One region of the Actinosynnema sp. NPDC023587 genome, then DNA from elsewhere that is predicted to be linked to it. Evidence: riboswitches for the same ligand, from Rfam matches in the RefSeq annotation. Region 1 holds a riboswitch; the other holds the start of a gene.
What was found. Region 1 has a riboswitch for thiamine pyrophosphate ahead of thiO (glycine oxidase ThiO). Riboswitches for the same ligand answer to the same signal wherever they lie in the genome.
Positions count from the first base shown of each region.

Region 1 (4,402 bases):
TCCTACTCGCGTGCACGACGGGTGGACCTGGAAGCATCCATCATGCCCTGCGCCTCGGTCATCGCCCGTCGGGTGGCAACGGATCAGGCGTCCGGCGCAGGGCTGGACGCACGGGCCCAGAACCGCTGGGGTATCCGGCCGGCCAAGCGGGCCAACCTGCCGGCTTCCACGGCCGAGCGCATCGCGGCGGCCATCCGGAGCGGGTCCTGGGCCCGGGTCACGGCAGTGGCCAACAGCACAGCGGAACAGCCGAGTTCCATTGCCAGCGCGGCATCCGAGGCGGTGCCGATGCCGGCGTCGAGGATCACCGGCACGCCGGCGCGGGCGACGATGAGTTCGATGTTGTGCGGGTTCCGGATGCCCAGGCCGGTGCCGATGGGCGATCCGAGGGGCATGACGGCGGCGCAGCCGACGTCTTCCAGGCGGCGCGCGAGGACCGGGTCGTCGTTGGTGTACGGGAGGACGACGAAGCCGTCGTCCACGAGCTGCTCGGCCGCGTCGAGGAGTTCCACGGGGTCCGGCAGCAGGGTTTGTTCGTCGGCGACGACTTCCAGCTTGACCCAGTGGGTTTCCAACGCCTCGCGGGCCAGGCGCGCGGTGAGCACGGCCTCGGCCGCGCCCCGGCAGCCCGCCGTGTTCGGCAGCACGGCGATGCCCAGGCGGCGCAACAACTCCAGCACGCCGCCGCCGGTGGCGTCGACGCGCCGCAGGGCGACGGTGGTCAGCTCGGTGCCGGACGCGACCAGCGCGCGTTCCAGCACCGCCAGGTTCGCCGCTCCCCCGGTGCCCATGACGAGCCGGGAGGCGAACTCGCGGTTCGCGATGATCAGCGGGTCGTCCACGTCAGCCTCCTTGCACGGCGGTCAGCACTTCGACGGCGGACCCGGCCGGCACGGTGGTGGACGGCCACGCCGCGCGCGGCACGACTTCGCCGTCCAGCGCCACGGCCACCCCGGAGGCCGGCGCGCCGAGCAGGTCGAGCACGGTCGCGACGGTCGCGCCGTCGGCCAGCTCGCGTTCTTCCCCGTTGACCCGGACCTTCACCTGGTTCCCCCTTCGCGGAGCAGGTCGAGCACCCGCCGCGCCGTGACGGGCGCGAGCAGCAGGCCGTTGCGGTGGTGGCCGGTGGCGGCCAGCACGCCGGGTTCGAGCCAGTCGACGACCGGCAGGTTGTCGGGGCTGCCGGCGCGGAAGCCGGCGGCGCACTCGGTGAGCGCGTACTCGGCGATGGCCGGCCACACGACTTCCGCGTCGCGCAGCAGGTCCCGCACGCCGCCGACGGTCACGTCCGGGTCGAACCCGGCTTCGTACTGGGTCGCGCCCAGGACCAGTCCGCCGGCGCGGGGCACGAGGTACACGGGCCGGCTGGACACCTGCGCGCGCACGGTGTGCCGGGGTGGTGGCAGTGCGCCGGGGCGGGCCGACAGGCGCAGGATCTCGCCCTTGACGGGCCGGATCACCTCGCGCAGCAGGGGGTGCAGGTCGCGGCTCCACGCGCCGGCGGCGATGACCGTGATCTCGTGGTCCTGTGTGGACTCGGTGGCGAACCGGACGCCGTGCCGCGCGCAGGCGGCGCGCAGTGCGCGCAGCAGGTCGCGGTTGTCCACCGAGAGGTCCCCCGGCACGGAGAGTCCACTTCGGACGGACGGTCCGAGGCCCGGTTCCGCCGCGCGCAGCTCGCGCCGGGTCAGCCGGGTGGCCGAGCGCCCCTGGCTCTCCAGGTGGGCGCGCAACTGGTCGAGGACTTCGCCGTCCGCGACGTCGGTGGCCACCGCGAGGGTGCCGACCAGGCTCAGCGCGACGCCGAGGTCGGCGGCGAACGCCGGCCAGCGGGCCAACGATTCCACGCCCAGCGCCAGCACGTCCTCGTCGCCGGGCCACGCCTCGGTGATCGGCGCGAGCATCCCGCCCGCGACCCACGAACCGCCGTGCGGCGAACCGGGGTCGACGACCTCGACCGCGAACCCGTCGCGCGCGGCGAACCACGCGACGGACAGGCCGATGACACCGCCGCCGAGGACGGTCACCCCACTCGTGCTCACCAAGGCATTCACGCTCCCTGCGCCGGCATGACCCGGATCAGGTTCGACGGTCGGAGCGAACCACGCTCCCTCTCAGCCCGGTGTTCTCCGGGCTCCCGTGCGGACCACGTCCACCGTAGCGCACGATTCCGGCCGGCGGTTACCGTGCGGCCGTGCCAGGACTCGACGGAACCCAGATCAGGCGGCGGCTCGCCGACGCGCGGCTGTACCTCTGCACGCCGGCGCGCCCGGACCTCGCGGAGTTCGCGGACGCGGCGCTGGCGGGCGGCGTGGACGTGGTGCAGTTGCGGGACAAGGGACTGGAAGCCAAGCAGGAGATCGCGGCGCTGGAGGTGCTGGCCGAGGCGTGCGCGCGGCACGGCGCGCTGCTGGCGGTGAACGACCGGGCGGATGTGGCGCTCGCGGTGGACGCCGACGTGCTGCACCTGGGCCAGGACGACCTGCCGGTGCCACTGGCCCGCCGGGTGGTCGGCGACGAGGTGGTGATCGGCCGGTCGACGCACGACGTCGGGCAGGCGCGCGCGGCGGCGGGCGAGCCGGGCGTGGACTACTTCTGCACCGGCCCGTGCTGGCCGACGCCGACGAAGCCGGGTCGGCCCGCGCCGGGGCTGGACCTGGTGCGGGCGACCGCCGGGACGACGGACCGGCCGTGGTTCGCCATCGGCGGCATCGACCGGGACCGGCTGCCGGAGGTCCTGGCGGCGGGCGCGGAGCGGGTCGTGGTGGTGCGCGCGATCACGGCGGCCGACGACCCCCGGGCCGCCGCAGCCTGGTTGAAAATTCAACTAAAGGGCGTACAGTCGGCGGGGTGATGCCTGTGCTGTACCTGGGCCACGGGGCTCCCCCGCTGGCCGACGACGAGCGGTGGACCGGCGAGCTGGCGTCGTGGTCCGCGACGCTCCCGCGCCCGGAGTCGATCCTCATCGTGTCCGCGCACTGGGAGGAACAACCCCTCACCCTGGGCGCGACCACGACCGCGCCGCTCACCTACGACTTCTGGGGCTTCCCGCAGCGCTACTACGAGGTCACCTACGCCGCGCCGGGCGCGCCCGAGCTCGCCGCGAACGTCGAGGCGCTGGTCGACGAGCCGGTGGCCCGGGACGCCGCGCGCGGCCTGGACCACGGCGCGTACGTGCCGCTGAAGGAGATGTTCCCGGAGGCGGACGTCCCGGTGCTCCAGATGTCGATGCCGACCCTGGACCCGCGCCGGCTGTTCGACGTCGGGCGCAAGCTGGCCCCGCTGCGCGAGCAGGGCGTGCTGATCGTCGGCAGCGGGTTCATGACGCACAACCTGAGCTGCGTGGACATGCGCGTCGGACCGGACTACCGGCCGCCGGAGTGGTCGGCCGAGTTCGACGACTGGGCCGGCCGGGCGCTGGCCGCCGAGGACGTGGACGGCCTGCTGGACTTCCGGCACAAGGCACCGGCCGCCGGCATCGCGCACCCGCGCACCGAGCACTTCGCGCCGCTGTTCGTGTCGCTGGGCGCGAGCGCCGGCCAGGACGCGACCACCACCGTGGACGGCTTCTGGTACGGGCTGTCCAAGCGGTCGGTGCAGTTCGGCTGACGAGGAACACCCCTCGGGCGAGGGGGGAGGGCCCGAGGGGTGTTCCGCTCGTGGTGCGCGGTCCGCAGGGAGGTCCCGCGCGCCACCCCGGACGTCAGCCGACGGTCAGCCGCAGCCCGTAAGCGCTGAGGATCTCGTTCAGCGGCTGGAAGTAGGTCGTGCCGCCGGACGAGCAGTTGCCCGACCCGCCGGAGGTCACGCCCTGGGCCTGGCCGAAGCCGGTGCCCGCCACCCACGAGCCGCCCGAGTCGCCGGGTTCGGCGCACGCGTTCGTGCGGGTGAGGCCGGACACCGAGCCCTGCGGGTAGTTCACCGTGGAGTTCTTGGCCTGGACGGTGCCGCAGCGCCAGCCGGTGGTGGAACCCGAGCGGCAGACCTGCGCGCCCACGGCCGCCGCCGTGCCGCCCTTGACGATCACGTTGGAGCCGCTGCGGTTGACCCACGGGCGGGAGGTCCAGTTGGAGTTGGTCGCCACCCAGGCGTAGTCGTTCCCGGGGAACGAGGAGCCCCGGAACGTGCCCTGGGAAACCCGGTTGGCACCGGTCGTGGAGGCACCGGTCCGGCCGCAGTGCCCGGCCGTCACGAAGCCGCCGCCGACCGCGAAGCCGATCGAGCAGCGGCCACCGCCGCCGATGTAGTACGCGTCGCCGCCCCGGGTGTCGTAGAGCGGGGTGGGCGACTCGTCCACCTCGACCACGCGCACGGCCGTGCCGACCGACTTGGCGGTCGCGACGAACGCGTCGGCCGCCGCGTCGCGGGTGTGGCGGTTGACCTCCACCACGACGGTGTTGCT
Region 1 is NZ_JBFABG010000001.1:349,671-354,072, forward strand. Features, by position in the region: gene AB0G01_RS01745 (thiazole synthase) at 84-842, opposite strand; gene thiS (sulfur carrier protein ThiS) at 844-1,044, opposite strand; gene thiO (glycine oxidase ThiO) at 1,041-2,042, opposite strand; TPP riboswitch at 2,040-2,151, opposite strand; gene thiE (thiamine phosphate synthase) at 2,195-2,854, shown strand; gene AB0G01_RS01765 (class III extradiol ring-cleavage dioxygenase) at 2,854-3,609, shown strand; gene AB0G01_RS01770 (S1 family peptidase) at 3,704-4,402, opposite strand, start outside.

Region 2 (4,402 bases), 340 kb from region 1:
GCGACGGTGAACACGACGATGTCGGCGGTCATGCGAATCCCCTTGCGTTGATCTCCCACTCGTCTTGACGTCCGAGTACCCGGTTTCGTGGCCCGGTAGTCGTGCAATTCACACGATCGTGGAGGTACAGGCTGTGAACCTGCGAGCTGTCGAGGCTCGGGTCCTCACCGTCGCGCCGTGGTTGTTCGGGCTCTCGCTGGCCGGCCACCTGGTGATGGTGGCGTTCCAGACCCAGATGACCATGATCGACCTGATGGTCTACCGGAACGGCTCGCCCGAGCTGTTCACCGGCGAGCTCTACCAGTGGCGGCTCAGCGAGTTCTCGGACAAGTTCGCCCTGCCGTTCACGTACCCCCCGTTCGCGGCGTTCCTGTTCCTGCCGCTGTCGTGGATCTCGTGGGAAGCCTCGCGCTGGGTCTGGCAGCTCCTCTGCCTGTTCTGCCTGTGGTTCGTGGTGCGCAAGTCGCTGACCCTGGTCGGCAGCGGCGACCCGCGCCGGGCGATGCTGTGGACCGCGCTGTTCGTCTGGGTCGAGCCGGTCCGCACCACCCTCAACTACGGCCAGATCAACCTGGTCCTGGCCGCCCTGCTCCTCGGCACGGTGGTCGGCGCGCGCTCGTGGGCGGGCGGCGCGGGCGTCGGCATCGCGGCGGGGATCAAGCTCACGCCGGCGATCACCGGCCTGTACTTCCTGGTCACCCGCAACTTCAAGGCCGCCGCCTGGTCCGTCGCCGCCTTCGCGGGCACGGTCGGGCTCGGCTACCTGCTCTCGGCGCGCCAGTCCCACCAGTTCTGGTTCGAGCTGCTCGGGGACGCCACCCGGGTCGGCCCGGTCGGGTCGGCGATCAACCAGTCGCTGCGCGGCGCGCTGTCCCGGACCGTCGGCTACGACGTGCAGACCGGCCCGGTCTACCTGGTCGGCGCGCTCGTCGCGGTGGGGCTCGCGGCGTGGGCGCTGCACTCCGCGGTCAAGGCCGGGGACACCTTGGCGACGCTGGTCACCGTGCAGTTCCTCGGGCTGCTGGTGTCGCCGATCTCGTGGAGCCACCACTGGGTGTGGGCGATCCCGGCCCTGCTGTGGCTGGTCCACGGGACCGCCCGGCACCGCCTGGTGACGGTTGCGGCGTGGGCGTGGCTGCTGGCGATCGGCAGCTACCTGATCTCGATCCTGCTGATCCTCCAGGAATCGATCTGGATCATCCCGCGCCCCTGGTACCTCTCCCTGCTCGGCTGGGTGTACCCGGCGGTGGGTCTGCTCACGCTGGTGGCGATCGCCGTCGCGCTGCGGCGGACGTCACCCGAGCGCGTCGAGCACGCCGTCGATCTCGCCCGCCAGTGACACGTCCAGGGCGGTGATCCCGCCGATGGAGTGCGTGCTGCACCGGAAGGTCAGCGTGCGCCACCGGATGTCGATGTCCGGGTGGTGGTCGTCGTTCTCCGCGATCTCCGCCACCCGGTTCACCACCTGGATCGCGTGCGGGAAGCTCGCCAGTTCCGCCGTGCGCACGAGCGCGGCGTCCTGGGCGGTCCACCCGGGCAGGGCGGACAGGGCAGCGGTCACCTGATCGTCGGTCAGCAGCTCGGCCATGTCCTCGATCGTCCCACCGCGTCGCGTAGGGTGCGAGGTCACCACGGGAGTCCGGTGTTGCGCCGGGCTGAGAGGAGGGCTCGCAAGCCCTCGACCGTCCGCACCTGATCCGGGTCATGCCGGTGTAGGGAGAGATGATGCTTCGACGCGTGCTGACCGCCGCCGTCACCGGGGTCGCGCTGACCGCGTGCTCCGTCACCGCCGGGGACCCGCCGCCGCCCGGCGAGCGGGTGGTGACCCTGGTCACCCACGACTCCTTCGGGGTCACGCAAGAGGTCCTCGACGCCTTCAAGGCCGAGACCGGGATCACGGTCAAGCCGCTGGCCTCGGGCGACGCCGGCGAGCTGACCAACAAGCTGGTGCTCACCAAGGCCAACCCGCTCGGCGACGTCGCGTTCGGCGTCGACTCGACCTTCGCGTCGCGCGCGTTGAAGGAGGGAGTCTTCGCCGAGCACGCCTCGCCCGAGGCGGGCCAGGGCGCGCAGCGCTACCAGCTCGACCCGCCGAACCGGCTGCACGCGGTGGACGTCGGCGACGTGTGCGTGAACATCGACGTCGCCGCCTTCAAGGACCTGGGCGAGCCGAAGTCCTACGCCGACCTGGTCGACCCGAAGTACCAGGACAAGCTGGTGGTCGAGGACCCCGCCACGTCCTCGCCGGGCCTGGCGTTCCTGCTCGGCACGATCGACGAGTTCGGCGAGTCCGGGTGGGCGGAGTACTGGTCGAAGCTGAAGGCCAACGGCGTCAAGGTGGTCAGCGGCTGGGAGGAGGCCTACACCCAGGACTTCTCCGGCTCCAGCGGCAAGGGGCCGCGCCCGGCCGTGGTGTCCTACGCGTCCTCGCCGTCCGCCGAGATCGGTGACGACGGCACCCCGCGCACCAAGGCGCTGCTCGACACCTGCTACCGGCAGGTCGAGTACGCGGGCGTGCTGAACGGCGCGAAGAACGCCGACGACGCGCGCAAGGTCGTGGACTTCCTGCTGTCGGAGGAGTTCCAGGCCGACGTGCCCGGGAAGATGTACGTCTACCCCTCCCGCGAGGGCGTGGCGCTGCCCGAGGCGTGGACCAAGGCCGCACCCCTGCCGGCGGAGGCCCGCACCCTGCCCGCGAACCAGGTGGACGCCAACCGCGAGCAGTGGGTCCAGCAGTGGCGCACGCTGGTCCAGGGCTGACCGCTGACCGCGCGACCCGGCCGGCCGGACCCCCGTCCGGCCGGCGGCGGCCCGGCGCGCGGCTGGGCTGGACGCTCGCGGCCCTGCTGCCGCTGGCGTTCCTCGGGGTGTTCTTCGCCTGGCCCGTGCTCGCGATCATCGGTCTCGGCCTGGGCGACGGCGGCGTGTGGCCCGCGCTGGTCGACCCGCGCACGTGGGGGCTGATCGGCTTCACCCTGGGGCAGGCGGCGGCGGCCACGGCGTTGGCGCTGCTCACCGGCCTGCCGGTGGCGTTCCTGCTGGCCCGGTGCCGGGTGCGCGGCTCCGGCGTGGTGCGGGCGGCGGTGATGGTGCCGTTCGTGCTGCCGACCGTGGTGGTCGGGTTGGCGTTCCGGGCGCTGTGGCCCGACGGCGGGGTGCTGCCGATCGTGCTGGCCAACGCGTTCTTCAACGTCGCCGTGGTCGCGCGGACCGTCGGCGGGCTGTGGGCGAAGGTCGACCGGCGGGCCGAGGACGCGGCGCGGGCGCTGGGGGCGTCCCGGCCGCGCGCGTTCACCTCCGTGGTGCTGCCCGCCCTGGCCCCCGCGATCGGGTCGGCGGCGTCGGTCGTGTTCCTGTTCTGCGCCACCAGTTTCGGCGTGGTGCTGGTGCTGGGCGGCGCGCGCCACCGGACGTTGGAGACCGAGATCTACCTCCGCACGGTCGAGCTGTTCGACCTGTCGGGCGCGGCGGCGTTGTCGTTGTTGCAGTTCGCGGCGGTGCTCGCGGTGCTGCTGCTGGGTGGCGCGGCCCGTCGGCGGCGGGAGAAGGCGCTGTCGCTGCGGGTGGAGAGCACCCGGCGGCCGGTCGGCGGCGAGTGGGGCGTGGTCGCGACGGCGTGGCTCGTCGTGTGCGCGCTGCTGCTGCCCGTGGTGGGCCTGGTGGTCCGCTCGCTGTCCACCGCGAACGGTTGGAGCCTGGCCGGGTACCGGGCGCTGGCCGGCACGGGGGAGCGCGGGACGCTCGCCGTGTCCGGGTGGCAGGCGGCGGTGAACTCGGTGCGGGTCGCCACCGACGCGACCCTGGTGGCGCTGGTGGTCGGCGTCGTGTCGGCCGTGGTGCTGGTCGGGTTGCGCCGGCACGGGTCGTGGTTCGCCGAGGCGCTGGACACCGCGTTGATGCTGCCGCTGGGCGTGTCCGCGGTGACGGTCGGCTTCGGCTACCTGATCACCATGGACGCGCTGCCGGGCGACTTCCGGACCTCGCCGTTGCTGGTGCCGTTGGCGCAGGCGCTGGTGGTGACGCCGTTGATCGTGCGGATCGTGCTGCCGGTGCTGCGGGCCGTGGACGAGCGGCTGCGGCAGGCGGCGGCGTCGCTGGGCGCGAGCCCGTGGCGGGTGTGGCGCGAAGTGGACCTGCCGCTGGCGTCGCGGTCGCTGGTCGCGGCGGCCGGGTTCGGGTTCGTGGTGGCGCTCGGCGAGTTCGGGGCGACGAGCTTCCTGGCCCGGCCGGACGCGCCGACGCTGCCGGTGGTGATCGCCCGGCTGATGGCGCGGCCGGGGGAGCTGAACAGCCAGATGGCGTACGCGGCGTGCGCGTTGTTGATGGTGGTGACCACGGCGGCGGTGCTGCTGATCGAGCGGCTGCGGGTGCCGGCCGGCGGGGAGTTCTAGATGTCGTTGGG
Region 2 is NZ_JBFABG010000001.1:14,262-18,663, reverse strand. Features, by position in the region: gene AB0G01_RS00090 (mannosyltransferase) at 134-1,339, shown strand; gene AB0G01_RS00085 (4a-hydroxytetrahydrobiopterin dehydratase) at 1,295-1,588, opposite strand; TPP riboswitch at 1,622-1,738, shown strand; gene AB0G01_RS00080 (thiamine ABC transporter substrate-binding protein) at 1,726-2,760, shown strand; gene AB0G01_RS00075 (iron ABC transporter permease) at 2,844-4,391, shown strand; gene AB0G01_RS00070 (ABC transporter ATP-binding protein) at 4,392-4,402, shown strand, end outside.
Region 2: it holds a riboswitch for thiamine pyrophosphate, as region 1 does, so the genes downstream of both, AB0G01_RS00080 (thiamine ABC transporter substrate-binding protein) here and thiO (glycine oxidase ThiO) in region 1, are expected to answer to the same signal.